One region of the Streptomyces sp. NPDC085944 genome, then DNA from elsewhere that is predicted to be linked to it. Evidence: riboswitches for the same ligand, from Rfam matches in the RefSeq annotation. Region 1 holds a riboswitch; each other region holds the start of a gene.
What was found. Region 1 has a riboswitch for cyclic di-AMP ahead of AB0P07_RS01970 (NlpC/P60 family protein). Riboswitches for the same ligand answer to the same signal wherever they lie in the genome.

Region 1 (7,551 bases):
CAGGCCCAGGACTACTCCGTGGACAACGTCAAGATGGGCGTCAAGCTCGCCGTGCTGATCGTGATCCTCGGCCTGGTCTACGTGAAGCGCGACGAGGACAAGGTGGAAAAGCCGCTGTTCGGCCTGGTGGGCGGGCTGACCCTGGTGAACGTCTTCATCGCGGTGCTGTGGACCTGACTGCCGCCCCGGAGCCCGCTGCCAGGGACCGCAGCCCGGAGCGGGCCCGGACGACCGCCCCCGTGGCGACCACCAGCCAACCGGCCACTGCGATCCACAGCAGCGCCCGGCCGGGGGCGTCCAGCCACGGCACGTCGACGGCGGCGGCCACCGACAGTGTCGCCGCCGCCGTCATGCCGAGCGGGAAGACCGTCGACCAGCGGCGTACGTCGTAGCCGAGGCGCGGCCAGGCGATCTCGGCGGCCAGCAGCACGGCGTACCAGGCGAGGTCGAGGGCGAGCAGGAAGACGGTCAGGTCGTGCAGGACGGCCTGGTCGTCGGCGTTCCACAGGTACATGCCGGTCCCGGCCGCCGCGAGCAGCTTGGCCCCGGCGAGGGCCGAGATGGCGAGCGCGCCGCCCGCCACCCACTGGTCCCCGGAGCCCCGGGCCACCTGCCGCAGGTCGAAGCGGAACAGCGCGATCAGATAGAGCACGATCCCCAGCCAGAACGGCACCAGCGCCGCGTGCGCCAGCCAGGGCGTCGAGGTGGCCGCGGACAGCGTCGCGGCGAGCACGGCGAGGCCCTCCGTCGCCACGCAGCCCAGGAACACCGCCCCGGGCATCCTCCGCCCCCAGTGCCGCACCACCACGAGCAGCAGCCACGGCCACAGCACCGCCGCCAGCACCAGCAGCACCGCCGCCAGCAGCGACCAGCCCAGCAGCGAGAAACGGGTGCCGACCACGGTCGTCGCGGCGACGGCCGTCAGCGCGCCCGGCGTCCCCGCCCGCTCGATCCACCGCGGCCGGTGGGCGAACAGCAGGTAGACGAAGTTCGCGGCCAGTATCAGCCAGGCGACACAGGCCAGGGCCAGGGCGATCCGGGACAGGACCTCGCGGCCCGTCAGATGCAGGGCGACCGACACGATGCCGGTCGCCATCACCGCGGCCCCGGCCGCCGGTGGACGCCGCGCCAGCCAGGTGCGCAGCGCGGAGGGGTGGTGGGTGGCCGATGGCATGGCCACGATGGTAGAGAACCCTGCTGGTCAGGCGGGGCGCACCACGCTGTAGATGGACGACTCGCCGTCGTAGAAGATGGATTCCTCGCGGACGTACGCGCCCGGCTTCGGGGCGTGGATCATCATGCCGTCGCCGATGTACAGGCCGACGTGGCTGATGTCGTCGTAGAAGAAGACCAGGTCACCGGGTTGTGCCTGGGAGACGGGGACGGTCGTGCCGGCGTTGACCTGGTCGTAGGTGACGCGCGGCAGCGTCACGCCCGCGGCCTTCCAGGCGGCCTGGGTGAGGCCCGAGCAGTCGTAGGAGTCGGGGCCCGTGGCGCCCCAGACGTACGGCTTGCCGATCTGGGCGCGGGCGAAGGCGATCGCCTTGTCGGCCTTGGTGCCGGTCGAGGTGCCCGGCGTCGACGAGCCCGAGGAGTCCGACGAACCGGTGCCGCCGGAGGTTCCCGCGGATCCGGAGCCGCTCTCCTGCTGCTGGGCGGCCTCCTCCTGCCGCTTGCGCTCGGCCGCCTCCTCCGCCTGCTGTTTCGCCAGCTCGGCGGCTTTGCGGGCGGCCTCCTGCTGCTTCTTCTTCTCGATCGCCGCCAGCCGGGCCTTCTCCTCGGCGGTCAGCTCCGACAGCAGCTCGCGCGCGGTGGCGAGCTTCTGCTGGACGGTCGACTTGGCCGTCTTGAGGTCGTTCTGCGACTCGGTGAGGGTCTCGAGGCTCTCGGTGGCCTCCCGGCGCTTCTTCATCGTCTCGGACTGCTGGGTGACGTAGTCGTCCACGGCACTCTTCTGCCGCCCGGTGAGCCGGTCCATCAGCTGGTTCTGGTCGAAGTAGTCCTGCGGCGAGTCCGCGAGCAGCAGGGTCGCGGTCTCCGGGACCGAGGCGCCCGTGCGGTACTGGGCGGAGGCGAAGGAGCCCAGCTCCGCGCGCGCGTCGTTGAGGTTCTGGGTGCGCTTGGCGACGTCGTCGAGGAGACCGTCGACCTTCTTGCGCTGCTTGGTGGTCTTCTCCTTGGCCGCGTTGTACTTCTCGGTCGCCGCCCCGGCCTGGCGGTACAGGTCGTCGACCTTCTTCTCGACCTCCTCGAGGGTCGGCCGGTCGTCCGACGGCGTGGCATTGGCCGTCTGGGACAGCAGGGCGACGGAGGTGAGGGCCGCGGTGGCGAGGGCCGGGGTCCGTATGCCCGCGACGCGGGGACCGGTGGGACGCGACTTGCGGTGCGACGCCAAGGGAGGCGACTCCTTCCAGTGCTCCGCCTACCGGGTTAGCTGTCGGGTTCGGGCGGTGTGGCGGGGAAGGGTTGCCCTACGGCGGACCGTCCTCTCGTCTCGGCGAGGGCGGTGCGGCCGATTCACCCCAAGGTCTCGGTGGGTCCCCGGCTCCGGGTGCCGTGCGGGCAGACCGGACTCGGCGGAGGCCGCGCGGCCCGGCGAGGTTCGCCGGAGGGGGTCGAGCGGCCTGCCCCGCACCGTAGCCAACTCGTGTGGCCGCTGTGAAGGTTGGCGGGTGATATGCCCGATACGTTTTCGTGACCTTTCGCGAGGTGCCTCCGAGGCGATAGCCGGCGTCACTCTTCGTGGTTCCCCTGGTCGCAGGGCGTGTCCGCGCCGGTGGTGGTGGTCATTTTCCGGGGCGGCACCGGGTTGTCGGTGCGGCACCCTAGACTCGGAGAGCGATGAGCAGCCTCTTTGACGACAACTTCCTGGCGAGCCTCCAGACCCCTCGGGGTCACGAGGAGGAACCCCCGCCGCCGCCCGAGGGCGATCACGGACCGGAGCCGGTTCCGCACGATCTGTTCGGCGGGAAGTTCGACGTGCCTCCGGACCGGGACACCCACTACCGGGACGGCGCCCCGCGCCCCGCCCTGGACGCCGCGGCGCTCCTGGAGGGGCTGAACGAGAACCAGAGGGCCGCCGTCGTCCACTCCGGCTCCCCGCTGCTCATCGTGGCCGGTGCCGGCTCCGGCAAGACCCGCGTGCTCACCCACCGCATCGCCCACCTGCTGGCCGAGCGGCACGTCCACCCCGGGCAGATCCTCGCGATCACCTTCACCAACAAGGCCGCGGGCGAGATGAAGGAGCGCGTGGAGCAGCTCGTCGGCCCGCGCGCCAACGCGATGTGGGTGATGACCTTCCACAGCGCGTGCGTGCGCATCCTGCGCCGCGAGTCGAAGAAGCTCGGCTTCACCTCGTCCTTCTCGATCTACGACGCCGCCGACTCCAAGCGGCTCATGGCGCTGGTCTGCCGCGACCTGGACCTGGACCCCAAGCGCTTCCCGCCGAAGTCGTTCAGCGCGAAGATCAGCAACCTGAAGAACGAGCTGATCGACGAGGAGGACTTCGCCGCCCAGGCGGCCGACGGCTTCGAGAAGACCCTCGCCCAGGCCTACGCCATGTACCAGGCACGGCTGCGCGAGGCCAACGCCCTCGACTTCGACGACCTGATCATGACGACGGTCAACCTGCTGCGCGCCTTCCCGGACGTCGCCGAGCACTACCGCCGCCGCTTCCGGCACGTCCTGGTCGACGAGTACCAGGACACCAACCACGCCCAGTACGCCCTGGTGCGCGAACTGGTCGGCGGGGCCTCGGAGCACCCCGTCGACGTGCCGCCGGAGGCCGAGGTGCCGCCCGCCGAGCTGTGCGTGGTGGGCGACGCCGATCAGTCGATCTACGCCTTCCGCGGCGCCACCATCCGCAACATCCTCCAGTTCGAGGAGGACTACCCGGACGCGACGACGATCCTGCTCGAGCAGAACTACCGCTCCACGCAGACCATCCTCAGCGCCGCCAACGCGGTCATCGAGCGCAACGAGTCCCGCCGCCCCAAGAACCTGTGGACCAACCAGGGCAGCGGCGCGCAGATCACCGGGTACGTCGCCGACACCGAGCACGACGAGGCGCAGTTCGTCGCCGACGAGATAGACCGCCTCACCGACGCGGGCGAGGCCAAGGCCGGCGACGTCGCGGTCTTCTACCGGACCAACGCGCAGTCCCGTGTCTTCGAAGAGGTCTTCATCCGCACCGGTCTGCCCTACAAGGTCGTCGGCGGCGTCCGCTTCTACGAGCGCAAGGAGGTCCGGGACGTCCTGGCCTACCTGCGGGTGCTGGCCAACCCGGAGGACTCGGTGCCGCTGCGCCGCATCCTCAACGTCCCCAAGCGCGGCATCGGCGACCGCGCGGAGGCGATGATCGACGCCCTCTCCCAGCGCGAGAAGATCAGCTTCCCGCAGGCGCTGAGGCGCGTCGACGAGGCGTACGGCATGGCCGCGCGCTCCGCGAACGCCGTCAAGCGGTTCAACACGCTCATGGAGGACCTCCGTACGATCGTCGAGTCCGGCGCCGGACCGGCGACCGTCCTGGAGGCGATTCTCGAACGCACCGGGTACCTGGCGGAGTTGCAGGCCTCCACCGACCCGCAGGACGAGACCCGCATCGAGAACCTGCAGGAACTCGCGGCCGTAGCCCTGGAGTTCGAGCAGGAGCGGGCCGAGGGCGAGGAGGCCGGGACCCTGGCCGACTTCCTGGAGAAGGTCGCGCTCGTCGCGGACTCCGACCAGATCCCCGACGAGGAGGACGGCGACGGCGTCGTCACCCTGATGACCCTGCACACCGCCAAGGGCCTGGAGTTCCCGGTCGTCTTCCTCACCGGCATGGAGGACGGCGTGTTCCCGCACATGCGCGCCCTCGGCCAGGCCAAGGAGCTGGAGGAGGAACGCCGCCTCGCCTACGTCGGCATCACCCGGGCTCGCGAACGCCTCTACCTGACCCGGTCGACGCTGCGCAGCGCCTGGGGTCAGCCGTCGTACAACCCGCCCTCGCGGTTCCTGGAGGAGATCCCGGCGCTCCACCTGGAGTGGAAGCGCACCGGGGCGAACGGACCCGCGCCCTCCGCGCCGGTCTCGGGTGTGGCGGCCTCGCTGTCCTCGTCCCGTTCCCGCTCCTCGGCGTCGGGCGCGTCCGGCTTCGCCACCCGCCGGTCGGCCGGCGCCGAGCAGCCGACGGTCTCGCTGGCGGTCGGCGACCGCGTCACGCACGACCAGTTCGGGCTGGGCACGGTGGTCGGGGTCAAGGGCACCGGGTCCAACGCCGAGGCGACCATCGACTTCGGGGACACCAAGCCGAAGCGGCTGCTGCTGCGGTACGCGCCGGTGGATAAGCTCTGAGGACGTGCCGCGGGGCGGTGCGGTGAGGCTCCGGGCGCCTGCCCGGGCCGGCTGTCACCGCCCGGCCGACTGCTGAGACGTTACGGCGTCACGTCGGGTTGATGCCGTGGCTGCGCAGCCACGGCAGCGGGTCGATCGACGAACCGCCCGCGGGGCGCACCTCGAAGTGCAGGTGCGGGCCGGTGGAGTTGCCCGAGTTGCCGGAGAACGCGATCGCGTCGCCCGCCTTCACGGTGGTACCGGAAGGGACCTGGTAGCTGGAGAGGTGGCAGTACCACGTCTCCGTGCCGTCCTTCGCCGTCACGATCATCATGTTGCCGTACGCGCTGTTGTACTGCGTCCGCACGGTGCCGTCGGTCGCCGCCATCACCTTCGTCCCGTACGACACGGGGAAGTCGATGCCGGTGTGGACGGACATCCAGTTGATGCCGGCCTGCCCGTAGTACGCGCTGAGGCCGTGCTGCTCCACCGGAAGCGCGAACTTGGGGCGCAGCCGCTCCTTGCGGGCCGCCTCCTCCGCCGCGCGCCTCTTCTCGGCGGCCTGCTCGGCCTTGAGGTCGATGCGCTCCTGAGTGCGGCTGGCGCGGTCCGCGAAGTCGTCGGCTCCGGCGGCGAGGCTGGTGAGCTGGGTGTCCAGCTTGTTGTTGGCGGCGGACGGTTTCACCGGCGCGGCCTTCGCGTTGCCGGGGTCCGGTGCGGACGCCGCGCTGTCCGTGCCCTCGTCGCCGGTCAGACTGCCGACGGAGGCGGCCGCGATACCGGCGACGCTCATCACGCAGGCCGAGGGCACCGCGATGGTCAGCAGCGCGGAGCGTTTGGCGGGCTGGCGGCGACGGGAACGCGCCCCGGCGCGGGAGCCGGTGCGTGCGGCCGGGATCCGCGGGGCCGTCGTGACCTCTTCCTGGTCGTCCAGGAGGGCGGTCACGGTGGGGAGTTCACCGGTGGCTGCCAACTCGCCCTCGTAATCGGGCGGTTGAGTGTCCCCGGTCACGGGTGCGGCGTCGGGCGTGGCGGCGTCGGACGCGGGGTGCTCGGCCGGCCGCGCCGTCTCCTCGACGACGTCGGTGACGGTGCCGTCCGCGTTCCACTGCGTGGCGTCATAGGCGCCGGTGTCCACCGGACCGCCCGCGAAGGCGCCGGTGTGGAACGTGCCGGTCGCGAAGGCGCTCGTCTCGAATGCGCCCGTGTCGTGCGTGCCCGTGTCGTGCGTGCCGGTGTCGTGTGTGCCGGTCGCGAAGGTGCCGGTGTGGAACGTGCCGGTCGCGAAGGTGCCGGTCTCGAAGGTCTGCGTGCCCCACTGCCACTGCTGGGTCCCGTCGGCCGGATCGGCCGACTGGTCCGGCGGGCTCCAGGCGGCGGTGTCCCACTGCCCGGTGGCCTCGGTGCCCGTCGTCTGCGGCGACACGGAGCCCGACTGCTGATACCCGGCCGTCCAGGCCGTCGTGTCGTAGGCGCCGGTGTCGTAAGCGGCTTGGTGCTGGGCCGCGTACGCGTCGTAGTGGAGGGTCTGCGCGGCGCCGGTGGACCACTGGGTGGCGTCGTACGAACCCGTGGTCTCGTGGGTGCCGGTGTAGGGCCCCGGCATGCTGCCGAACAGGGGGTCCGCGTCGAAGGCCGAGGTCTCGGAACCGCCGGTGGCGAAACCGGTGGCGTCGTAGCCGTCGTACGTGGTGAGGTCGCCGTACTGGGCCTCCCCCGTGCCGTACGACGCGTAGTGCGCCGAAGCGGCGTCGGAAGCCGAAGCCGGGGTGTTCCTGGTCCCCGACGGGTGACGGTCGTTCACCAACTTCTCTTTCGCCTCGACAACAGGGGCTGCGAGAGCAGTGCGGCGACTGTACCCGGCGGTATACGGGCGCGACAATCTTCCGCAGGTTTCGTGTGCGAAGGAAACGGGCAATCGGCCGTGTTCCGGGGGAGGGCGGGCACGAGTTTGAGTTTGTGTTCGACCTTTGTTCGAGTCCGAACGGGTTGTTTCGCGTTTTGCTCCGCCCTCTCGCTCCGCCCCTGTCTCTCCCGCTGCTGCTTCGCCTGGTGCTCGGTCTCAGGCGACGGTGATTCCGCCGGCGGGCTTGCCCGGTCCCGTGCCCGTTTCGGTTTCCGTTTCCGGTTCGGCGGTGTCGAGCGCCTGCCGTATCCCCGTGGCCACGGCGGGGTGCACGGGCAGCGCGAGGTGTCCGATGCCGCTCACCCGTACGTTCTCCGCGCTCAGGTCGGGATGGT
Region 2 (7,551 bases), 230 kb from region 1:
ACGGCGCCGTCCGCGCTCTGACCCCGGTCCGGCTCGCGGTCCGGGCGCTTCGGCTCCGTGGCGGACGGTACGGCCATCGGCTCCCTCGTTTCCCTCGCTTCGTCCTGCGCCCCATACGCCGGTGGGCGTGCCGTGTACGTCCTACTGCGCGGTGTCGGCCGCCTTCACCAGCGCGTCCTTGGTGACCGCACCGGCGTAGATCTTGCCGTCGTCGGTGATCAGGGCGTTGACGAGGCGGGTCTTGAAGACCGTGCCCGAGCCGAAGTCACCCTTGACCTGGTCGCCGAAGGAGCCGAGGAAGCCGCCGAGAGCGCCGAGGTCGCCGTCGGGGGATGCCGTGGGCAGGCCGCCCCGGGCGCCGGTGTCGAAGGTGGCGATCGCGTTCCAGCCCTCGCCGACGACCTTCAGGTCGTCCAGCCCTTCGGCGAGCCCGCCCCCGGCCGGGCGCCCGTGCTCGGGAGCCTTGGCGCTCTCGTCGGCCTCGGTGACCTTCGCCCCCTCGGGCGGCGTGAAGTCGAACGTCGACGCGTCCGGCTTGGCGAAGCTGACCTTGGTGAAGCCCACGTCCACGACGGCGGCGCCGCCGCTCGCCGGGGTCAGCGTGAACTTCAGCGGCGTGCCGGTCTCGGCGTCCACGGCCACGGTGATCGCACCGACCGTGGACCCGTCCTGCCTGGGCTCGACGACGAGGCGGTACGCGTCCCGGCCGGCCACCTGGGCGGTGCCGCCGACGGTCACGGAGGTGGTGTCGTCGACCGCCTTGAGCGCCTGGTCGGCGAAGTCCTTCGGGGTGGCCGGCACGTCCTTGTCCGGCACGTCCTTCTCCGGCCGCCCGTCGCTGCCGGAGGTGGTGGAGTGGTAGACCTCGTTGGACTTGCTGTCGTAGCCCCAGACGTCGTCGCCGTTGTGGATCAGGCTGTACTCGGCGGCGTTCTCCAGCAGGGAGAGCTTCTGCCGGTCGGGGCCGTCGGCCGCGACGCGGAGCGTGTGGCTGCCGGACACCAGCTCGGTGAGCTTGGCCGACGGGTCGGCGGCGGAGCCCTCGCCGTCCCCGCCCGCCCCCGGACCTCCGGACATGCCGGACATCAGGCCGCTCTCCAGCACGCCGAGGTCCGGCAGGCCCAGATCGGTGTTGATCCGCACCGTGCCCGACATCTGCTGGACGTCCGACTTGGCGATCTTCTCGATGAGCTGCTCCGCCGTGACCTTCGGCAGGTCGGGGTCCCCGGAGTCGGCGAGCGCGGGAACCAGCCCGATCGTCGCGGCCGCCACTCCCATCACCGCGACCGGGACGACGTACCGCGCGGCCTTGCGCCGCCCGGCGCGCAGCTCCTCGCCCTCCCCGGCGGTCCTGTTGTCGTCGGAATCGATCGGTGCCATGTGTGCCCTACCTCCGTCGTCGGCGGCGGCTGTCTCACGACCTCGCACGTGTTCACCCGTGAGCCGCCATTCTCACCCGAATCGGTGAGGATTGGTGTGTGTCCGTAGTGTCCATCTGACCAAATCACCGGAGCGCAGGCGTCAGACCGCGGACTCAACTCCGCCTACTCCTGCGGGATGACACGGAGGGGCGACGGCTCCCCCGGCCCGTAGGGGCCGGTGTACGGCACCCGGCGGACGGCACGTGTCAGTGAGGGCGGGGCGGACGGCTGGGGAGGGTGCGGGGCAGGGGGCGGTCACCCGGCGCGGTGCACCACCGCGTCGCACAGCTCCACCAGCGCGGCCTTCGCGTCGCACTCCCGCAGCGGGGCCAGCGCGGCCCGGGCCTCCTTGGCGTACCGGACGGTGTCCCGGCGCGCCTGTTCGAGGGCGGGGTGGGCGCGCAGCAGGCGCAGCGCCTCGGCGTGCCGCGCGTCGTCACTCAGGTCCGAGTCGAGCAGCTCGCACAGGGCGATGTCCTCGGGGAGCCCCAGCCGGGCCGCCCGCTCGCGCAGCCGCAGCACGGGCAGGGTGGGGATGCCTTCGCGCAGGTCGGTGCCGGGCGTCTTGCCGGACTCGTCGGAGTCGGAGGCGATGTCCAGGACGTCGTCGGCGAGCTGGAAGGCGACGCCGAGCCGCTCGCCGTACTGGGTGAGCACGTCGACCACCGTCTCGTCGGCGCCGGACATCATCGCGCCGAACCGGCAGGAGACCGCCACCAGCGAGCCCGTCTTGCCGCCCAGCACGTCCAGGTAGTGGTCGACCGGGTCGCGGCCGTCCTGCGGGCCGGCCGTCTCCAGGATCTGGCCGGTGACCAGCCGCTCGAACGCGAGGGCCTGGACGCGGACCGCCTCGGGTCCGAGGTCGGCGAGGATCTGCGAGGCACGGGCGAAGAGGAAGTCGCCGGTGAGGACCGCGACCGAGTTGCCCCAGCGGGTGTTGGCGCTGGGCACCCCGCGCCGCACGGCGGCCTCGTCCATCACGTCGTCGTGGTACAGCGTGGCGAGGTGGGTCAGCTCCACGACCACGGCCGAGGGGACGATCCCGGGGGCGTAGGGGTCGCCGAACTGGGCCGAGAGCATCACCAGCAGCGGACGGAACCGTTTCCCGCCGGCCCGCACCAGGTGCTGGGCGGCCTCCGTGATGAACGGCACCTCGCTTTTGGTTGCCTCAAGCAACCCTTCCTCGACAGCAACCAATCCGGCCTGGACATCGGCTTCCAGAGCCTGGTCCCGCACGCTCAGCCCGAACGGCCCGACGACGGTCACGAGGGGTCTCCTGTCTGCTGGTGTCTACTGGCGATTACCTGGTTTGTCGATAGGTCGCTGCCACCACTCGAGTCAGCGTATCCGGTCACGTTTCGATCACCGCTAGCGCCCACCGCTACAGGCCGGTCGGTATCAGATCATGAACGGTATGTTTTTGATCAGGTGATATGAGCAGATTTTGATCGATATCGCCAGAGGATGAGCCTGACCCCGGGGGCGAGCGGGCCGGAGGCCGCCGCCCGAGACCCCACCACCCCTCCCAACGGCCCGCACTGCGAGAACGTCACCCGATCGACACGCGCGCCCGCCCCGCAGACGCGACACGCCCGCCCTGCCGACCCCGCCCCGCCACCCCCCCCTTCCGCCGGTCCCGCCCCACAGGCCCACCCTTCCCCGCTTCCCCCTCACCCTCCCTCGACACCCGAAGCCGTCCCGAGCGAAGGCCGGTTGGCCCACGATTGAGTTTAATGCCCGTTTTGCCGTGCTTATTGAGACCAGTGAGTTGGCTCACTCGGGCCCCTCCACGGGCAACCTCGCCTGAACCTGTGCCCTCCCTTTGCCCCGCAAGCCAGTTGAGGGTTGACAGCCGCAAAGGATCAAGAGCCACAAACACCCCAGATCAAGGTCAACAGCCGCGTTGGGTGATTCCTGCACTTGTTCCGGACATGTGCTCTCGCATACGTTCCCGGCCTGTCGGGCGGACGCCGAATCCTGCCACCGCCCGTCGCACAGTCATCCACCCAACACACTCGCCGGCAGGAGCGGGGGACCCAGGTAAGTCGCCGCACCGGTCAGCACCGGAGCGGCTAGGGGTGAAGCCGTACCCGTCAGGGCGCGGCCGGGCACCTCCCCGCCCGAACCCGACAGCTCACCTCGTAGGCGTAAGGAGAGGGACACAACATGTCTGCCAACGGTCAGATCCGTCACGCCTTCACCGGCCGCCTCGCCCGCAAGCTCGCCGTGGCCGGCACCGGTGCCGCGGTGCTGGCGCTGCCGCTCATCGGCGCCACCACCGCCTCCGCGGCCACCCCGGCCGCCGCCACGACCGCCACCACGGCGGCGACGACGTACCCGAACAACCTCGACGGCTGGATCCGCGAGTCGCTCGACATCATGGCCCAGCACGGCATCCCCGGGACCTACGACGGCATTTACCGCAACATCATGCGGGAGTCCTCCGGCAACCCGAACGCCATCAACAACTGGGACATCAACGCCATCAACGGCACCCCGTCCAAGGGCCTGCTCCAGGTGATCGACCCGACCTTCCAGGCGTACCACGTGCCCGGCACCTCCTGGAACCCGTACGACCCGGTCGCCAACATCACCGCCGCCTGCAACTACGCGGCCGACCGCTACGGCTCGATGGACAACGTCTTCAGCGCGTACTGAGCCGCACCGCGCGCCCGAGACGGTGCGCACCCCAATACGGTGCGCTTCCAAGGCGGTGCGCTCCTAAGACGCAGGGAAGATCCGCTCGAGGACGACGGCCACGCCGTCGTCCTCGTTCGTCGTGGTGATCTCGTCGGCCACCGCCTTGAGTTCGGGGTGGGCTCCGGCCATGGCGACGCCGTGGGCCGCCCACTGGAACATGGGGATGTCGTTGGGCATGTCCCCGAAGGCGATCGTGTGGCACCGCCGCAGGCCCAGGTGCTCGGCGGCCAGCGCCAGGCCGGTCGCCTTGGTGATGCCGCACGGCTGGAGCTCGACTGTCCCGGGCCCCGACATGGTGACCGTCGCGAGGGAACCGACCACCGCACGCGCCGTCGCCGCCAACTCGTCGTCGGTCAGCTCGGGGTGGCGCAGCAGCACCTTGGTGATGGGCGTGCGCCACAACTCCTCGCGCCGCTCGACGCGTACCGCGGGCAGGGCGGGGTGGGGCATCAGGTAGCCCGGCTCGATGAGCGTCAGCCCGTCGACACCGTCCTGGTCGACGGCGGCGTGCACCTGGCCCACCTCGGCCTCGATCTTGCCGAGCGCGGTCTCGGCCAGCTCCCGGTCCAGGGTGACCGACCACAGCATGCGGTGCGCGCCGGCGTCGTACACCTGGGCGCCCTGCCCGCACACCGCGAGCCCCGTGCAGCCGAGACGGTCGAGCAGGGAGCGCGCCCGGGGGGCCGGCCGCCCCGTCACCACCAGGTGCCGCGCACCCGCCCCGGCGACCCGCGCCAGCGCGGCCAGCGACCGTTCGGAGACGGTGTCGTCGCCGCGGAGCAGCGTGCCGTCCAGATCGGTGGCGACGAGTGAATATGCGGTGCGGTCCATGATCAGAGAATACGGACACCGCACCCGTCCGACTCACCCGCGACCGCTTCCGAACGAGGACGTAGCGAGTGCGTTCGGACCCGGCCACCGATGCACACCGACGCCCGATCGTGCTCACAACCTGACGCATCCTCGGCCGGGGCCGGCTCGGGGCCCCGTGCACCGGTCGACGACGGCACGACCTGCCCGGACGCCGCCTCCGGCCGCACTGCCCAAGACCGGTGGGTCACCCGTAACGTGGCCCGCACGACACACAGCGCGCACGGCGCACATGGCGAGCACGAAAGCGAGGCAGCACCCGATGCCCCCCTTCGATGTCCCCGAGGGCGACCCCTTCGGCCCGCACAACCTTCCGTACGGCGTGTTCTCGATCCCCGGCTCGCAGGAGCGGACGGAACCGACGGTGGGTGTCCGGCTCGGCGACCACGTCCTCGACGCGGGAGCGGCGGCCCACGCGCTCGGCTCGCCGTACGCGTCCCTGCTGGCGCGGCCCACCCTCAACCCGCTGCTGGCCGCCGGGCGTACGGCCTGGTCGGACGTGCGGCGGGCGCTGACGGCGTGGGTGACGGTGCCCTCCCACCGCGAGGTCCTCGAACCCCTCTTCCACCCACTGTCGTCGGTGACCCTGCATCTGCCCTTCGAGGTGGCCGACTACGTCGACTTCTACGCCTCCGAGAACCACGCCCGCAACGTCGGCCGGATCTTCCGCCCCGACGCCGCCGACTCCCTCACCCCGAACTGGAAGCATCTGCCGATCGGCTACCACGGCCGCTCCGGCACGGTCGTCGTCTCCGGCACGGACGTCGTACGCCCGTCGGGGCAGCGCAAGGCCCCTGCCGACGCCGCTCCCGTCTTCGGCCCGTCCGTCCGTCTCGACATCGAGGCCGAGGTGGGCTTCGTGGTGGGCACGCCGTCCGCCCTGGGCCGCCCGGTGGGGCTCGGCGACTTCCGCGAGCACGTCTTCGGGCTCTGCCTGCTCAACGACTGGTCGGCGCGGGACATCCAGGCCTGGGAGTACGTCCCGCTCGGCCCGTTCCTCGGCAAGTCCTTCGCGACGTCCGTGTCGGCGTGGATCACGCCGCTGGACGCTCTGGAGGGGGCCCGGGTGGCACCGCCCGAGCGTACGCACCAGCTGCTGCCCTACCTGGACGACACGCACGACGACCAGGACGGACCCGGCGGTTACGACCTGCGGATCTCCGTCGCCGTCAACGGTCACGTCGTCTCCGAGCCACCGTTCTCCACCATGTACTGGACGGCCGCCCAGCAGTTGGCCCACATGACGGTCAACGGTGCCTCGCTGCGCACCGGCGACCTCTACGGCTCGGGCACGGTGAGCGGGCCCGCCGAGCGTGAGCGGGGGTCGCTGCTGGAACTGACCTGGAACGGCCGCGACCCGCTGGAACTCCCCGACGGCAAACGGACGTTCCTGGAGGACGGCGACGTGGTGTCCCTGTCGGCCTGGGCACCCGGACCGGACGGCGTCCGGGTCGGACTGGGCGAGGTCACCGGACGGGTGGTCGGCCGGGAGGCCTGACGGACGTCCGACGGGGCGTCCCCCTCCGTGCGCCCGCGCATACCCACAGGGCCCCGTCCGAATTCCACGTCCGGTGCCCGCCGCCACCTGACTCACACCGCCCGACCCCGTCATACTGGCGTCGGGCGGTGTGCGCCCGGGGTCCCGCACGACCCGGGCCGGCACCACCCGACTCAGCACAGCACAGCCCCAGTACAGCCAGAGCCGCCCATCCTTCGACCAGGATCCGGAGCCAGTGGCATGACCGTCTGCCTGCTCCTGCTGTTCGTCGTCGCCGTGACCGCCGCGGTGCCGGTGCCCCGCGCGCTGACCCGCTCCGCGTGGCCCGAGCGGGATCCCGTGGTCGCGCTGTGGGTGTGGCAGTGCCTGGTCGCCACCGTGCTGCTGTGCTGCCTGACGGCTCTCGTCCTGGGCGCCACCGCCGTCTTCGGCACCGTGCGCGCCCAGCTCTTCGCTCCGGCGCCGCCCGCGGTGACCGCGGCGTACAACCTCTCCGCCGGACCGGTCTGGGCGGCCGTCCTCACCCTCCTGCTGGCGGGCGGTGCCGCCTGGACGACCGCGATGCTCGCCCGCGAACTCGTCGAGGCCCGCCGCCGGCGCGCCCGCTCACGCGCCCATCTGCGCGAGCGCGCCCCCGACCTGCCCGCCGGGCTCCCCGCCGCCCGCGGTCCCCTGCTGGTCCTGGAGGACGAGTACCCGGACGCCTGGTGGATGCCCGGCAACCCGCCCCAGCTGATCGTCACCACCGGTGCCCTGCACCGGCTCACCGACCATCAGCTGGACGCGGTCCTGACCCACGAGCGCGGCCACGCCCGGGCCCGCCACGACTGGCTGCTGCACCTGTCCACCGCCCTGGCCACCGGGTTCCCCAGCGTGCCGCTCTTCGCCCACTTCTGCGACCAGACCCACCGCCTGGTCGAGCTCTCGGCCGACGACACCGCCTCCCGCCGCTGCGGCCACCTGACCACCGCGCTGGCCCTGATCGAGCTGAACCAGCACCGCGGCGTCCTCTCCTGCGCGTCCAGCCACCGCCTGCTCGGCGAGCGGGTCGACCGCCTGCTG
Region 3 (7,551 bases), on a different contig from region 1:
CCCGAGGGCGGCGGCCGCCGCAACGCACGCCGCGACGACCCCGTTCGTGTGCAACCGCCCCCGGCAGAACGCCTCCAGGCTCGCGGCGTCGGTGACGCGTCCCGCCCGGACGGCGGCCTCCGCCCCGCCGGAGTGGGCGTGCCCCCCGGCGGGGAAACGGCCGTCCGCGAGGACGAGCAGTGCTGCGCGGCTCATTCCGGCGCTCAGAAGAGGAAGTACCGCTGGGCCAGCGGCAGCTCGGCGACGGGAGCGGGCTCGACGAGTTCGCCGTCGATGGTCACCGCGAAGGAGTCCGCGGCGACCTCCACCCGGGGCAGCGCGTCGTTTCGCCGCATGTCCGCCTTGGTCCGGCCGCGCGTCGACCGGATGGGCACGAACGCCCGCCCGAGCCCGAGCCGCTCGGCCAGCCCGTCCTCGACGGCCTGCTCGGAGACGAAGTTGACCGAGTTGGTGGCGGGAGCGGTCCCGAGCGCCCCGTACATCGGGCGCGGCAGCACCGGCTGCGGCGTGGGAATGGAGGCGTTCGCGTCGCCCATCTGCGCGTACGCGATCTGACCGCCCTTGATGACGAGCTGCGGCTTCACGCCGAAGAAGCGGGGGTCCCAGAGCACCAGGTCGGCGAGCTTGCCGGTCTCGACGGAACCGACCTCGTGCTCGATGCCCTGGGCGACGGCGGGGTTGATGGTGTACTTGGCGACATAGCGACGGGCGCGGAGGTTGTCCGCGCGGGTGTCGCCGGGCAGGAGGCCGCGCCTGCGCTTCATCACGTGCGCGGTCTGCCAGGTCCGCAGGATCACCTCGCCGATGCGCCCCATGGCCTGGGCGTCGGACGACATGATGGAGATCGCCCCCATGTCGTGCAGGATGTCCTCGGCCGCGATGGTGCTGGGCCGGATCCGGGACTCGGCGAAGGCCAGGTCCTCGGGGACGGCGGGGTTCAGGTGGTGGCAGACCATCAGCATGTCGAGGTGTTCCTCGACGGTGTTGACGGTGTGCGGCCGGGTGGGGTTGGTGGACGCCGGCAGCATGTTGGGCAGCGACACCGCCGTGATCATGTCAGGTGCGTGGCCGCCGCCGGCGCCCTCGACGTGGAAGGCGTGCAGGGTGCGGCCCGCGACGGCGTCGAAGGTGTCGCCGACGAAGCCGGCCTCGTTCAGGGTGTCGGTGTGGACGGCGAGCTGGACGCCGGACTCCTCGCACACGTCCAGGCAGGCGGAGATGGCGGCGGGGGTCGCGCCCCAGTCCTCATGGATCTTGAAGCCGAGGACGCCGGCGCGCAGTTGGTCGCGCATGGACTCCTTCGACATGGTGCTGCCCTTGCCGAGGAAGCCGATGTTGACGGGGCTGGACTCCAGGGCGGCGAACATCCGCGCGAGGTGCCAGGCGCCGGGCGTGACGGTGGTCGCCTTGCTGCCCTCGGCCGGGCCCGTGCCACCGCCGATGAGCGTGGTGATGCCGGACGCCAGGGCCTCGTCGACGGCGTTCGGCGCGATGAAGTGGACGTGGGTGTCGATGCCGCCCGCGGTGACGATCTTGCCGTTGCCCGCGACGACCTCGGTCTCGGGACCGATGACCAGGTCGGGGTGGACGCCGTCCATGGTGTCCGGGTTGCCGGACTTGCCGATGCCGGTGATCCGGCCGTCGCGGATGCCGATGTCGGCCTTCACGATCCCCCAGTGGTCGATGATCACGGCTCCGGTGATCAGCGTGTCGGGGGCGCCTTCGGCCCGGGTGGTGCGCGCCTGCCCCATGGACTCGCGCAGGACCTTGCCGCCGCCGAAGACGGCTTCGTCGCCGGAGCGGCCGGGGCCGCCCGAGCGGTCCTCCTCGATCTCGACGAGGAGGTCGGTGTCGGCGAGGCGGATGCGGTCGCCGGTGGTCGGGCCGAACAGGTCGGCGTAGGCGGGGCGGGACAGCTCAGGCATCGAGGGCACCTCCGGTCGCGCCGCGCAGACCGACGACGACGCGGGCCCCCGCGAGGGGGATCAGCCGTACGTCGACGGGGATGCCCGGCTCGAACCGGACGGCGGTGCCGGCGGCGATGTCCAGCCGCCTGCCGTGCGCCGCGCCGCGGTCGAACTCGAGACCGGGGTTGACCTCGCCGAAGTGGTAGTGGGAGCCGACCTGGACGGGCCGGTCGGCGGTGTTGAGCACGGTCAGGCGAGTGACTTCGCGGCCTTCGTTGAAAGTGACCGGCTCGTCCGCGAACAGGATCTCTCCGGGGATCACGACTGCGGCCCCCGTCAGACGATCGGGTCGTGGACGGTGACCAGCTTGGTGCCGTCGGGGAAGGTGGCCTCGACCTGCACGTCGTGGATCATCTCGGGGACGCCCTCCATGACCTCGTCGCGCTGGACGAGCTTGCGTCCGGAGGACATGAGTTCACCGACGCCGCGCCCGTCCCGGGCGCCTTCGAGGATGTGCGCGGTGATCAGCGCGACGACCTCGGGGTGGTTGAGCTTCACGCCTCGTGCCCGGCGCTTCTCCGCCACGTCGGCGGCCACATGGATGAGCAGTCTCTCCTGCTCGTGCGGGGTCAGTTGCATTTACCACCTCACAGGGCATGACGCCGGGACCGGACGGTCCGGCTGTCGCGGCTGCCGCGACGGCTCTAGGTGTAACACACAGGAACAGGTCGGAATTTACCTACCGGTTCACGGAAAACCGCAGGTGGATCAGGGTGCAGACTAGGGCTGGAGTGTTACGGCCACATCACCCGGTTTTGACCGAGTGATTACCGATGCCGTCGGCGGTTTCCCGCCTGCCCACTCTCGGTCGGCGGCGTCCCGCACATCCGCTCCACCGACCACGACTCGCGGGGAACCGGTCTGAAACGGACCAAAAGGCGTACCCCCTATCGGTCTAGGAACACACCCGATTCGCCACCGGCCGAAGTTGCGGCGCCCGCCCTGCGGACGTGCGGGCTGCGCCACTGCGCCGCTGGTCCCGGCGCCGCCACCGCGGTCGACGGCTTCCCGGACCCGAGGGCGACAACCCGAACGGATGAGCGGCACGTAACAACACAAAGAGCACGTTCCGCTGGGAATTTCCCCCGGGGCGGGACAAGATCCGTGACTGACGACAAGCCCTCGCCGCAGCGGCGGGGCGGTCCGGGCGGACGCCGAGTCCTGCCGCCGTCCGGACGACCGGTCGCAAGGGAAGTGGATCGGCAGGAGTGGAGGACCCGAGCACGACGGGTCGCCGGCCCGGCCGCCTCCGCGAGGGGCACCGGACCGAGCGGTCCTTGGGGTGAAGCCGCACTCGTGCGGCCGGGCAACTTCGCCAGCCCGAATCCGACAGGTCATCCTTCACAGGCGGCTGACGAAGGGTTGCGCATGTCCGCGCTCAATCGTGTCCCGTCCCTGATGGCCCGTGCCGGTACGGCCTCGGCCCTCACCCTCGCCGCCGTGGGCGGCTCCGTCGTGGTCCCCGGCGTCGCCGCCGAGGCTGCCGCGGCGAGCCATGCGGCGAAAGCCCTCAAGGTCGCGGCCTCGAAGAAGGGTTCCCCGTACCGCTGGGGCGCCACCGGCCCCTACCGGTTCGACTGTTCCGGCCTGACCCTGTACTCGTTCAAGAAGGCCGGCAAGAAGCTGCCGCGCACCGCGGCCCAGCAGTACAACAAGACCCGCCGCGTCTCCGTCAAGAGCCGCAGGGCCGGAGATCTGGTGTTCTTCCACTCGGGTCGCAGCGTCTACCACGTCGGCATCTACGCGGGGAAGGGCAAGCTCTGGCACGCCCCTAAGACCGGGGACGTGGTGCGCCTGCAGAAGATCTGGACGTCAAGCGTCTGGTACGGCCGGGTCAAGTAGCCCGCCCGCGGGGGGTTGCGGCGTTCTCCCCCGCCGTCACTCCCGCGGGTGCGCTCGGCCCGCCCGGCGGCGTCCAGGGCAGTTCGATCGAGACGGTCTTGCCACCCTCGCGCGTGGGCCGGACCCGCAGCTTGCCGCCGCACTCGGCGGTCAGCCAGCGGATGATCACCATGCCCCGCCCGTTGTCCTGCTGGACGGCGGCCGGCAGGCGCCTGGGGAAACGCGGGTGACTGTCGGTGACCCCGATGCGCAGCCGCTCGTCGCGGTCGAGGACGAGGTCGACCGTGAAGGTGGGCGACTGCCCCAGTGTGTGCTGGACCGCGTTGGTCGCCAGTTCGGAGACGATGAGCCGGACGGTCTCGTACAGGTCGGCGTCGGCGGGCAGCCCCCATTCCGCCAGCGTGCCGACCGTATGGGTCCGCGCGGCGGCCACCGAGGCCGGATCGCTCGGCAGAGTGACGGATGCTTCCAGATGGTCTGCCATGGCGACGTCGTCCCTTTCTCACGGCACCGCGGGCCCGACACGGAGTGGACGGTTCGAGTACGGTCCCGGACTGGTGCTTCGCCGCCAGACTGCCATTGCCAGGCTCGCGAAGGGCGGCGATCCACCAAGATGTGCATATATCTGTCGCTCGAAGCGGTGAACTCTGCGACGGCAGAGCGTATTCGGGCGGCTCATAGGGAGTAGGGGAGTTGTCCCATGCAGCACGGTCCCGTGGTGCGCCGTCGGAAGCTGGGCGCGGAACTGCGCGCCCTGCGCACATCGGCGGGCATCACCAGCGGCGAGGCGGCCCGGCTCGTGGGCTGGCACCAGTCGAAGGTCAGCCGGATCGAGACGGGGACGAGCGGGGCGAAACCGGCCGACGTGCGGTTGCTGCTGGACGTCTACGGCGTGGACGACGAGCAGTTGCGGGGGCTGCTGGTGATGCTGGCGCGCTCCGAGGACGCGGCGGGACGCAACCACTGGTGGCACGCCTACCGCGGGGTACTGCCCCCGACCTACCGCGACTTCATCAGCCTGGAGTCGCAGGCCAGCGCGATGCGCACGCTGGAGACCACGGTGGTGCCCGGGCTGCTCCAGACGCCTCAGTACGCCCGCGCGGTGACCCGGGCCGCGGTGGACGGACTGCCGGAGGAACGGCTGGACACGCTGGTGGAGGTCCGGCTGGCCCGGCAGGACGTGCTGCGGGCCCAGCCACCGTTGGAGCTGAGCGCGGTCCTGGACGAGGCGGTGCTGCGCCGCGAGGTGGGCGGGCCCGAGGTGATGGCCCGTCAACTGACCCGGCTGGTCGAGGCCGCTCGGCTCCCCCATGTCCGGCTCCAGGTCCTGCCGTTTGCCGCCGGGGCGCACATCGGTGTCACCGGCCCTTTCGTAATCTTCTCATTTTCGAGCACTTCTGATCTCGATGTGGTTGTTCTCGACCACTTGACGAGTAGCCTGCACCTCGAACGGAAAGAAGACCTAGAGGCCTATACCGAGGCCTTCAACGCCCTTCTGATCCATGCCCTTTCGCCCGAGGACTCGTTGGACTTCATCGCCGCGACCGCGGCAGGCGCGTAAGGAGGCACCATGTCAGGCTTCATGTCCGAACGACCCCGGAACATCCCTGTCAGCACCGATCTGCCCGGTGTCCGGTGGCTGCGCAGCAGCTACAGCACCGGAGCGAACAACTGTGTGGAGACGGCCCGTCCGTCGGTCGGCCCGCGGGCCGGACTGCTCGCCGTGCGCGACTCCAAGAACCCGGCCGGACCCGCCCTGCTCTTCTCCCCCGGGAGCTGGACGGCGTTCACCGCGGGCGTCCGCGGCTGACCACGCCGGGCGCCGGACGACGCACGGCCGTGTCACGCCGACTCATGGCCGCGTTTCGCCGATCACCCGCACAGCGCGTTCGACCTGTTCCCCGGAGAGGTCCCCCCGAGCGGTCAGCCTGAGCCGTGAGATTCCGTCGGGCACGGAAGGAGGGCGGAAGCAGCCCACGGACAGTCCGGCCGCACGGCAGTCGGCCGCCCATCGCACGGCCCCCTCCGGGGAGGGCGCGCGCACCGAGACGACCGCGGCGTCCGGACGTACCGCGTCCAGACCCGCGGCGGTCAGGCGTGCGTGCAGTTCGGCGGCGACGGCGCGGGCCCGCGCCGCGCGCTCCGGCTCGCGGCCGAGCAGCCTGAGAGCCGCCAGGGCCGCTCCGGCCGCGGCGGGGGCGAGTCCGGTGTCGAAGATGAACGTGCGGGCGGCGTTGACCAGGTGGTCGATCACGCGGGCCGGGCCCAGCACGGCGCCGCCCTGGGCGCCGAGGGACTTGGACAGCGTGACCGTCACGACGACGTCGCCGCGGCCCGCGAGCCCCGCCCCCTGCGGGGCGCCCCGGCCGCCGTCACCGAGGACGCCGAGGCCGTGGGCGTCGTCGACGACCAGTCCGGCGCCGTACTCCCGGCACGCCCCGGCGAGCGCGGCCAGGGGCGCGGCGTCGCCGTCGACCGAGAAGACCGTGTCGGAGACGACGACGGCGGGTCCGTCGTGCGTCGCCAGCGCCTTGCGCACGGCGTCCGGGTCGGCGTGCCCCACGACCTGGGTGGCGCCTCTGGCGAGCCGGCAACCGTCGATCAGCGAGGCGTGGTTGCCCGCGTCGGAGACGACGAGACTGCCGTGCGGTGCGAGCGCGGTGACCGCGGCGAGGTTGGCCGCGTAGCCGGAGGAGAGGACGAGCGCGGCCTCGAACCCGCAGAACTCGGCCAGTTCGCGCTCAAGTTCGGTGTGCAGTCGGGTCGTGCCGGTGACGAGCCGTGAGCCGGTCGCGCCGCCGCCCCAGGTCCGCGCGGCCCGGACCGCCCCTTCGACGACCTCCGGGTGCCGGGCCAGTCCCAGGTAGTCGTTGCTCGCCAGATCCAGCAGCGGCGAGGCCGCCGGGCGGGGCCGCAGCACCCGTACGAGGCCCGCCTCGCGGCGCGCCCGGTCCTGCTCGTCGATCCAGCCGAACGCCATGGGGCGGTCCTCCGGGGTTTTGTAGGCAATGAACAGACATTAGCGGTCCGGCCACCCCCGCGAGGTGTGGCAATACCCACACGTCGATCTGTCAGTGTTGTGCGAAGTCTCCTTGGCCGCGGACGGCCCCTTAGGACAGGATCGGCTCTCATGGACCTGCTGAACACGCTGGTGGACAAGGGGCTTCGGCGCGAGTCGCCGACCCGCGAGGAGGCGCTCGCCGTCCTCGCCACTTCCGACGACGACGTGCTCGACGTGGTGGCCGCGGCCGGAAAGGTGCGCCGTCACTGGTTCGGCCGACGGGTGAAACTCAACTATCTCGTCAACCTCAAGTCGGGCCTGTGCCCCGAGGACTGCTCCTACTGCTCACAGCGGCTGGGCTCCAGGGCCGAGATCCTCAAGTACACCTGGCTCAAGCCCGACCAGGCCTCCGCGGCCGCCGCGGCGGGGGTGTCCGGGGGCGCCAAGCGGGTGTGCCTGGTGGCCAGCGGACGCGGTCCGACCGACCGGGACGTGGACCGGGTCTCCGACACCATCAAGGCCATCAAGGGGCGACACGAGGACGTCGAGGTGTGCGCCTGCCTGGGCCTGCTCTCCGACGGCCAGGCGGAGCGGCTGCGGGAGGCGGGTGCCGACGCCTACAACCACAACCTCAACACCTCCGAGGCGACCTACGGCGACATCACCACGACCCACACGTACGCCGACCGGGTGGACACGGTGAACAAGGCGCACGCGGCCGGTCTGTCCGCCTGTTCCGGT
Region 4 (7,551 bases), on a different contig from region 1:
TGGCCTGGGAGGCGCTCAACAACATCGCGGCGGCCCGGGACCGGCCGCTGATCGTCGTCGTCAACGACAACGAACGCTCGTACGCCCCCACCATCGGCGGCCTCGCGAACCACCTCGCCACCCTGCGCACCACAGACAGCTACGAGCGCGCCCTGGCCTGGGGCAAGGACGTGCTCCAGCGCACCCCCGTGGTCGGCAACACCGTGTACGAGGCCCTGCACGGCGCCAAGAAGGGCTTCAAGGACGCCTTCGCCCCGCAGGGGCTCTTCGAGGACCTGGGGCTCAAGTACCTCGGCCCGATCGACGGCCACGACGTCCGCGCCGTCGAGTCGGCGCTGCGCCGTGCCAAGCGCTTCCACGGCCCGGTGCTGGTCCACTGCCTCACCGAGAAGGGCCGCGGCTACGAACCCGCCCTGCGCGACGATGAGGACCACTTCCACACCGTCGGTGTGATGGACCCGCTCACCTGCGAGCCGCTCAGCCCGGTCGGCGGGCCGTCCTGGACCTCGGTCTTCGGCGAGGAGATCGTCCGGATCGGCGAGGAGCGCGAGGACGTGGTCGCGATCACCGCGGCCATGCTGCACCCGGTCGGTCTGGCGCCCTTCGCCGCGCGCTTCCCCGACCGGGTCTGGGACGTCGGCATCGCCGAGCAGCACGCCGCCGTGTCCGCCGCCGGCCTCGCCACCGGCGGACTGCACCCGGTCGTCGCCGTGTACGCGACCTTCCTCAACCGTGCCTTCGACCAGCTCCTGATGGACGTGGCACTGCACCGCTGCGGGGTCACCTTCGTCCTGGACCGGGCCGGCGTCACCGGCGTCGACGGGGCCTCGCACAACGGCATGTGGGACATGTCCGTCCTCCAGGTCGTCCCCGGCCTGCGCATCGCCGCGCCGCGCGACGCCGACCAGCTGCGCGCCCAGCTGCGCGAGGCGGTCGCGGTGGACGACGCGCCGACGCTGCTGCGCTTCCCCAAGGAGTCCGTCGGTCCCGCCGTACCCGCCGTCGACCGGATCGGCGGCCTGGACGTCCTGCACGCCGCCGAGCGGCCCGAGGTGCTGCTCGTGGCCGTCGGCGTGATGGCGCCCGTCTGTCTCGGCGCCGCCGAACTCCTCGAGGCCCGCGGCATCGGCTGCACCGTCGTCGACCCCCGCTGGGTCAAGCCCGTCGACCCGGCGCTCGCGCCCCTCGCGGCCGAGCACCGCCTGGTGGCCGTCGTCGAGGACAACAGCCGCGCCGCCGGGGTCGGCTCCGCGGTGGCCCTGGCGCTCGGCGACGCCGAGGTCGACGTCCCCGTACGCCGATTCGGCATTCCCGAGCAGTTCCTCGCGCACGCCAAGCGCGCCGAGGTGCTCGCGGACATCGGCCTCACCCCGGTCGACGTCGCCGGCCGGATCGCCGCGAGCCTGGCCCTGGCCGAACCGGCCGGCGAACAGGCGGGGGAACCGGCGGTGGAACAGCCCGGCGACGGGCGGATGTCCGGCGACGGACGGATCGTCATGCCAGCGCAAGGAGAGAACTGAATGACCAAGGAGTTCGACCTCGCCGCGCTCTTGGCCGAGCGCGGCGCCGAGCGGTACGAGCTGCACGCCAGGTACCTCAACCACCAGCAGCCGCGCATGCTGCGCACCATCGGCTTCGACAAGGTCTACGAGCGGGCCGAGGGCGCACACTTCTGGGACGCGGACGGCAACGACTACCTGGACATGCTCGCCGGGTTCGCCGTCATGGGCCTGGGCCGCCACCACCCCGTCGTCCGCAAGGCGCTGCACGACGTCCTCGACGCCTCGCTCGCCGACCTGACCCGCTTCGACTGCCCGCCGCTGCCCGGCCTGCTGGCGGAGAAGCTGCTCTCCTACAGCCCCCACCTGGACCGCGTCTTCTTCGGCAACAGCGGCACCGAGGCCGTCGAGACCGCCCTGAAGTTCGCCCGGTACGCGACCGGCAGGCAGCGGATCCTGTACTGCTCCCACGCCTTCCACGGACTGACCACCGGCTCCCTCTCCGTCAACGGCGAGGACTCGTTCCGCAAGGGCTTCGCGCCGCTGCTGCCCGACACCGCCGTCCCGCTCGGCGACCTGGACGCCCTGGCCCGGGAGCTGAAGAAGGGCGACGTGGCCGCGCTGATCGTGGAGCCGGTCCAGGGCAAGGGCGTGCACGAGGCACCGCCCGGCTATCTGCGCGCCGCGCAGGACCTGCTGCACCGGCACAAGGCGCTGCTGATCGCCGACGAGGTGCAGACCGGGCTCGGCCGTACCGGGAAGTTCTACGCCTACCAGCACGACGACGGCGTCGAACCCGACCTGGTCTGCGTCGCCAAGGCGCTGTCCGGCGGATACGTGCCGGTGGGAGCGACCCTGGGCAAGGACTGGATCTTCCAGAAGGTCTACTCCTCGATGGACCGCGTGCAGGTCCACTCGGCCAGCTTCGGGTCCAACGCGCAGGCCATGGCCGCCGGCCTCGCCGTGCTGTCGGTGATGGAGAACGAGGAGATCGTCGCGAACGCCGCCGCGGTGGGGGACCGGCTGAAGTCCCGGCTGGCCGCACTGGTGGACCGTTACGAACTGCTCGCCGACGTCCGGGGCCGCGGACTGATGATCGGCATCGAGTTCGGCCGGCCCAGCTCCCTGAAACTGCGCAGCCGCTGGACGATGCTGCAGGCCGCGCGGAAGGGACTGTTCGCGCAGATGGTGGTCGTGCCGCTGCTGCAGCGGCACCGCATCCTGACCCAGGTGTCCGGCGACCACCTGGAGGTGATCAAGCTGATCCCGCCGCTGATCATCGACACCGACGACGCCGACCGGTTCGTCGACGCCTTCACGGAGGTGATGGAGGACGCGCACAATGGCGGTGGACTGATGTGGGACTTCGGGAAGACCCTGGTCAAGCAGGCGGTGGCCAACCGCTGACCGACTTTTTTGCCTGTGAGGCAAGAAATTTGCCTGCGGGGCAACACTCGGGCTGAATGGAGGCATGAGCTCCTCCGAGACCGGCCCCGCCGAGGGTGCGGTCGCCGCCGTCGCACCGCAGCTGCGCGAGCTGCGGCGGCGGGCCGCCCTCACCCTGGAGGCCGCGGCCCGCGCCGCAGGGCTGTCACCCGCCCACCTCTCCCGCCTGGAGACCGGGCAGCGCCAGCCCTCACTGCCGATGCTGCTCGCCCTCGCCCGCATCTACGGGACGACCGTCGCCGAGCTGCTGGGCGAGACCGCGGCCGACCGGGACGCTGTCGTGCGCGCCGCCGACATGGAGGCCACGAGCGCGGGCGGCTGGACGTATTACCAGGCCGGAGCGCCGGGCCGGGGCATGCAGGCCCTGCGCGTCGAGGTGCCGTACGGCTCCCAGGGCGACGTCGTGCGGGTGCACCCAGGAGAGGAGTGGCTCCACGTCCTCAGGGGCCGGCTGCGGCTGCGCCTCGGGGACACCGAGCACCGGCTCACCGCCGGGGACAGTGCCCACTTCGACTCCATGACCCCGCACCGGATCGCGGCGCAGGACCCCGACGGGGTCGAGCTGCTCTTCGTCCACACCCTGCTGCAGAGCCCGACGGCCGCGCTGTGCCTCGGCCCGACCCCTGGAGAGACGCCATGAGTGCCATCGAGGACAAGTTCCCGCGCGCCCTGTGGGTGCGCCTGGTCATCTACATCGCCCTGGGGCACGTCTTCGGCGGCTTCCTCTACCTGCTGTTCGAGGTGGGCGCCAAGTAGCCCGTCCGCGAGCGGGTGGCTCAGTCCACCATCCGCTCGCGCAGCCGCTCCCGGGTCCCGGCGCCGAGCCGCAGCCCTTTCTCCAGATAGGCGTCGACTCCGCCCCACGTCTCCTCGATCGTCTCGAAGGCCGCCGCCAGGTACTCGGCGCGCGCGTCGAACAGCGGGCTGAGCAGTTCCATGACCTCGGGGGAGTAGGCGGAGGCGGCGGTGCTGCTGCGGCGCACCTTGTAGCGGCGGTGCGCGGCGTTCGACTTCAGGTAGTCCTCGACGACGGCCTCGCGCTCGACACCCAGGGCGAGCAGGGTGACCGCGATCGACAGGCCCGCGCGGTCCTTGCCGGCCGCGCAGTGCATCAGCGCCGGGACGCTGTCCTCGGCGAGCGCGTGCAGGATCCGGGAGTGCTCCGAGGTGCGCTCCGTGACCATCGCACGGTAGGAGGCGACCATGCGCCGGGCGCCCTTGCCGTCGCCGAGGATCCCGTGCAGCTGGTCGAGATCTCCGTCCCGGACCATCTTCCAGAACTCGGCGCCGTCGGCCGGATCGCTCAGCGGCAGGTTCACATTGCGCACGCCCGGCAGCTCGACGTCCGCGCCGTCGAGCTTCTGGTCGGCCGCGTTGCGGAAGTCGAAGATCGTGTGCAGGCCCAGCGAGGCGAGGAACGCGGCATCCTCCCCGGTGGCATGAGCCAGGTGGCCGCTGCGGAACAGCACCCCCTGCCGTACCCGCCGGCCGTCCACGGTCGGCAGTCCGCCCACGTCCCGGAAGTTGCGCACACCGGTCAGCTCGGGTTCGGTCGACGGGACCTGCTGCGTCACGGGGGCTCCTCCCACTCCGCCCCGCCGCCGCTGCTCGCCGGCGGGCGCCATTCGACGATACGGCATGGCCGGTGCGCGAAGGCCGTTCAGGCAGGGGTATTGCGGGCCGGAAAGGGCCTTCTGTCCGAATTGGATGATTGGTTATAACTGGGCCTGAAATGGCGGCAGGTGGGTGAGGGGCGCGTGAGCAGCGTCATATCCGTGACCGAGCGTTGCCCGTCATGTTCACGTAATCCGGCCCGTTCTCAAGGGAATTCAGGGAAAGCGGTGCGAGGGAAATCGACGCAGGGTTACCGGGATTTCCCGTAATGGATCAATAGAAACAGCTGTCGCCGGAACCTCTCGCTTGTCCCTGTGCGTCTTGGTCCCTTACGTTCACCACCGATCCGGACGGACGCCTAATCCTGCCGCCGACCGGAGCCCGCACTCATCCACCACCCGTACACGGCAGGAGCGGGGGACCCACAGGTAGAACTGCCTGTTCCGGTTCCCGGAACGGCTTGGGGTAAAGCCGCGCTTCGGCGCGGCCGGGCATCTCCAGCCCGCACCCGACAGCTCACCTCGCAGGCGCCGGAGAGGAATTCGCCATGCCCGCGAAGGGTAAGCACCGCCGTACCAGGGCCATGCGCCTGACCCGCACCATCGCCGTCGCCGGAACCGGTGGCGCCGCGCTCGCGCTCCCGCTGATGGGTGCCGCCTCCGCCAACGCCGCCCCCGCGCACTCCGTTTCCGAGCAGGCCGTGCAGTCCGTTCCGGCGTCGGCCAAGAAGGCCGCCGCGAACGGCTCCGACAAGAACGCGGAATCCCGCACATACACCGTGAAGAGCGGTGACTACCTTTCGAAGATCGCCGACGAGCAGCACGTCGACGGCGGCTGGAAGAAGCTCTACGCGGACAACCGCGAGGCCGTCGGCTCCGACCCGTCGCTGATCCACCCGGGTCTCGAGCTCTCGATCGCCGGCCAGGCCGCCAAGTCCTCGGCGCCGTCCTCCGCGCAGTCGCAGAAGCCCGCCGAGAAGCAGAAGCCCGCCGAGAAGCCGGCCCAGAAGTCGACGGACACCACGAAGACCGCTGCCACCGAGTCCTCGGCGTCCTCGGACTCCGGCACCCAGTCCGCGGGCACCACCAGCGGTTACACCTCCCCCGTCGCGGGCGGCACCGTCGGCACCCCGTACCACCAGTCCGGCAGCATGTGGTCCAGCGGCTACCACACGGGTACCGACTTCGTCGTTCCGACCGGCACCTCGCTGAAGGCCGTCGGCGCGGGCACCGTCGTCTCCGCCGGCTGGGGCGGCGCTTACGGCAACCAGGTCGTCATCAAGCTCGACGAGGGCCACTACGCCCAGTACGCCCACCTCTCCTCGCTCTCCGTCTCCGCCGGTCAGACCGTGACGACGGGACAGCAGGTCGGCCTCTCCGGCGCCACCGGCAACGTGACCGGCCCGCACCTGCACTTCGAGATCCGCACCACGCCGGACTACGGCTCGGACATCGACCCGCTCGCGTTCCTGCGCTCGCACGGCGTCTCCGTCTGACGACCGGCTCCGCGCGGCCTCCGCACCCCGAAGGCCGGACCCCGATCCCCGGGTCCGGCCTTCGGCGTGTCCGGACCTCGGCGTATTCCGGAATTGACGAACACTTTAGGCGTGGCCTTTCTCACCGACCGTCAACCCCTGCCTACGGTCGCGTAGGTCACATTCCAAGGTGAATCATGGGCCGACGTGGCAGACGATTCGAAGAGTGACAGCAGAGCAGTGATCGGGTCGTACGTGGCGGTGGGGGACAGCTTCACCGAGGGCGTCGGCGACCCCGGCCCCGGCGGGGCGTTCGTCGGCTGGGCCGACCGGCTGGCCGTACTGCTCGCGGACCGGCGCCCCGAGGGAGACTTCACGTACACGAACCTCGCCGTGCGCGGCAGGCTCCTCGACCAGATCGTGGCGGAACAGGTCCCCGGGGTCGTCGCCCTCGCGCCGGACCTGGTGTCCTTCGCGGCGGGCGGCAACGACATCATCCGGCCCGGCACCGACCCCGACGAGGTCGCCGAGCGGTTCGAACTGGCGGTGGCCGCGCTGACCGCCGCGGCCGGCACCGTCCTGGTGACCACCGGGTTCGACACCCGCGGGGTGCCCGTCCTCAAGCACCTGCGGGGCAAGATCGCCACGTACAACGGGCACGTGCGCGCCATCGCCGACCGCTACGGCTGCCCGGTGCTCGACCTGTGGTCGCTCCGCAGCGTCCAGGACCGCAGGGCGTGGGACGCCGACCGGCTGCACCTGTCGCCGGAGGGCCACACCCGCGTGGCGCTGCGCGCCGGACAGGCCCTCGGCCTGCGCGTCCCGGCCGACCCCGACCAGCCCTGGCCGCCCCTGCCGCCCCGCGGCACGCTCGACGTGCGGCGCGACGACGTGCACTGGGCGCGCGAGTACCTGGTCCCGTGGATCGGGCGCCGGCTGCGCGGCGAGTCGTCGGGCGACCACGTGACGGCCAAGGGAACGCTGTCGCCGGACGACATCAAGACGCGGATCGCCTCGGTGGCCTGAGGCGGACCGGGCGGCCGGGCCCCGTGCGACAGCCCCTAACGTCGTGCGGACACCAGGGCCGCCCGCTCCAGGCCCAGTTCCCGGGCCAGCGCCTCGTCCACCCACTCCTGCGCCCGGGCCCGCGAGACCGTGCCCGCGTACGACGTGAGCTGCACCGCCAGCCCGTCGAGCAACGCCGTCAGACGCAGGGCGGCGGTCTCCGGGTCGGGGCAGGAGAACTCGCCGCCGGCCGCGCCCTCGGCGATGACCTCGGCGAGCGCCGCCTTCCACTGCCGGTCCAGCTCGCGCGTGACCTCCCGCAGCGCGGGCTCGCGCGGCGCCGCCGCCCAGCCCTCGATCCACAGCCGCCAGCCCTTGGCGTGACCGGTCGGCGCATACCACCGCACGGCCGCCCGCAGGCGGCGCAGCGCCGTCGTACGACGGGTGAGCAGCTTGTGCAGATGGGCGAGATCGGCCTCGGCGGCGTGCGTGAACGCGGCGGCCACCAGCCGT

Region 2: it holds a riboswitch for cyclic di-AMP, as region 1 does, so the genes downstream of both, AB0P07_RS00785 (transglycosylase SLT domain-containing protein) here and AB0P07_RS01970 (NlpC/P60 family protein) in region 1, are expected to answer to the same signal.
Region 3: it holds a riboswitch for cyclic di-AMP, as region 1 does, so the genes downstream of both, AB0P07_RS04365 (C40 family peptidase) here and AB0P07_RS01970 (NlpC/P60 family protein) in region 1, are expected to answer to the same signal.
Region 4: it holds a riboswitch for cyclic di-AMP, as region 1 does, so the genes downstream of both, AB0P07_RS10250 (LysM peptidoglycan-binding domain-containing M23 family metallopeptidase) here and AB0P07_RS01970 (NlpC/P60 family protein) in region 1, are expected to answer to the same signal.

The regions. Positions count from the first base shown of each region.
Region 1 covers NZ_JBFBJX010000001.1:390,031-397,581, forward strand. Annotated here, with positions in the region: gene AB0P07_RS01960 (hypothetical protein) at 1-177, shown strand, start outside; gene AB0P07_RS01965 (tellurite resistance/C4-dicarboxylate transporter family protein) at 155-1,174, opposite strand; gene AB0P07_RS01970 (NlpC/P60 family protein) at 1,202-2,395, opposite strand; cyclic di-AMP (ydaO/yuaA leader) riboswitch at 2,403-2,589, opposite strand; gene pcrA (DNA helicase PcrA) at 2,842-5,331, shown strand; gene AB0P07_RS01980 (peptidoglycan DD-metalloendopeptidase family protein) at 5,420-7,114, opposite strand; gene AB0P07_RS01985 (alpha/beta fold hydrolase) at 7,373-7,551, opposite strand, start outside.
Region 2 covers NZ_JBFBJX010000001.1:158,385-165,935, reverse strand. Annotated here, with positions in the region: gene AB0P07_RS00800 (ABC transporter ATP-binding protein) at 1-77, opposite strand, end outside; gene AB0P07_RS00795 (DUF2092 domain-containing protein) at 142-1,380, opposite strand; gene AB0P07_RS00790 (polyprenyl synthetase family protein) at 1,677-2,687, opposite strand; cyclic di-AMP (ydaO/yuaA leader) riboswitch at 3,428-3,583, shown strand; gene AB0P07_RS00785 (transglycosylase SLT domain-containing protein) at 3,588-4,079, shown strand; gene AB0P07_RS00780 (HAD family hydrolase) at 4,143-4,952, opposite strand; gene fahA (fumarylacetoacetase) at 5,254-6,489, shown strand; gene AB0P07_RS00770 (M56 family metallopeptidase) at 6,730-7,551, shown strand, end outside.
Region 3 covers NZ_JBFBJX010000002.1:134,842-142,392, reverse strand. Annotated here, with positions in the region: gene AB0P07_RS04385 (urease accessory UreF family protein) at 1-195, opposite strand, end outside; gene AB0P07_RS04380 (urease subunit alpha) at 204-1,925, opposite strand; gene AB0P07_RS04375 (urease subunit beta) at 1,918-2,229, opposite strand; gene AB0P07_RS04370 (urease subunit gamma) at 2,244-2,546, opposite strand; cyclic di-AMP (ydaO/yuaA leader) riboswitch at 3,190-3,332, shown strand; gene AB0P07_RS04365 (C40 family peptidase) at 3,336-3,809, shown strand; gene AB0P07_RS04360 (ATP-binding protein) at 3,802-4,293, opposite strand; gene AB0P07_RS04355 (helix-turn-helix transcriptional regulator) at 4,510-5,370, shown strand; gene AB0P07_RS04350 (DUF397 domain-containing protein) at 5,392-5,619, shown strand; gene AB0P07_RS04345 (8-amino-7-oxononanoate synthase) at 5,662-6,789, opposite strand; gene bioB (biotin synthase BioB) at 6,940-7,551, shown strand, end outside.
Region 4 covers NZ_JBFBJX010000004.1:355,271-362,821, forward strand. Annotated here, with positions in the region: gene dxs (1-deoxy-D-xylulose-5-phosphate synthase) at 1-1,520, shown strand, start outside; gene AB0P07_RS10230 (aspartate aminotransferase family protein) at 1,521-2,906, shown strand; gene AB0P07_RS10235 (XRE family transcriptional regulator) at 2,971-3,585, shown strand; gene AB0P07_RS10240 (DUF6126 family protein) at 3,582-3,701, shown strand; gene AB0P07_RS10245 (tyrosine-protein phosphatase) at 3,722-4,519, opposite strand; cyclic di-AMP (ydaO/yuaA leader) riboswitch at 4,945-5,102, shown strand; gene AB0P07_RS10250 (LysM peptidoglycan-binding domain-containing M23 family metallopeptidase) at 5,107-6,054, shown strand; gene AB0P07_RS10255 (SGNH/GDSL hydrolase family protein) at 6,274-7,059, shown strand; gene AB0P07_RS10260 (TetR family transcriptional regulator C-terminal domain-containing protein) at 7,095-7,551, opposite strand, start outside.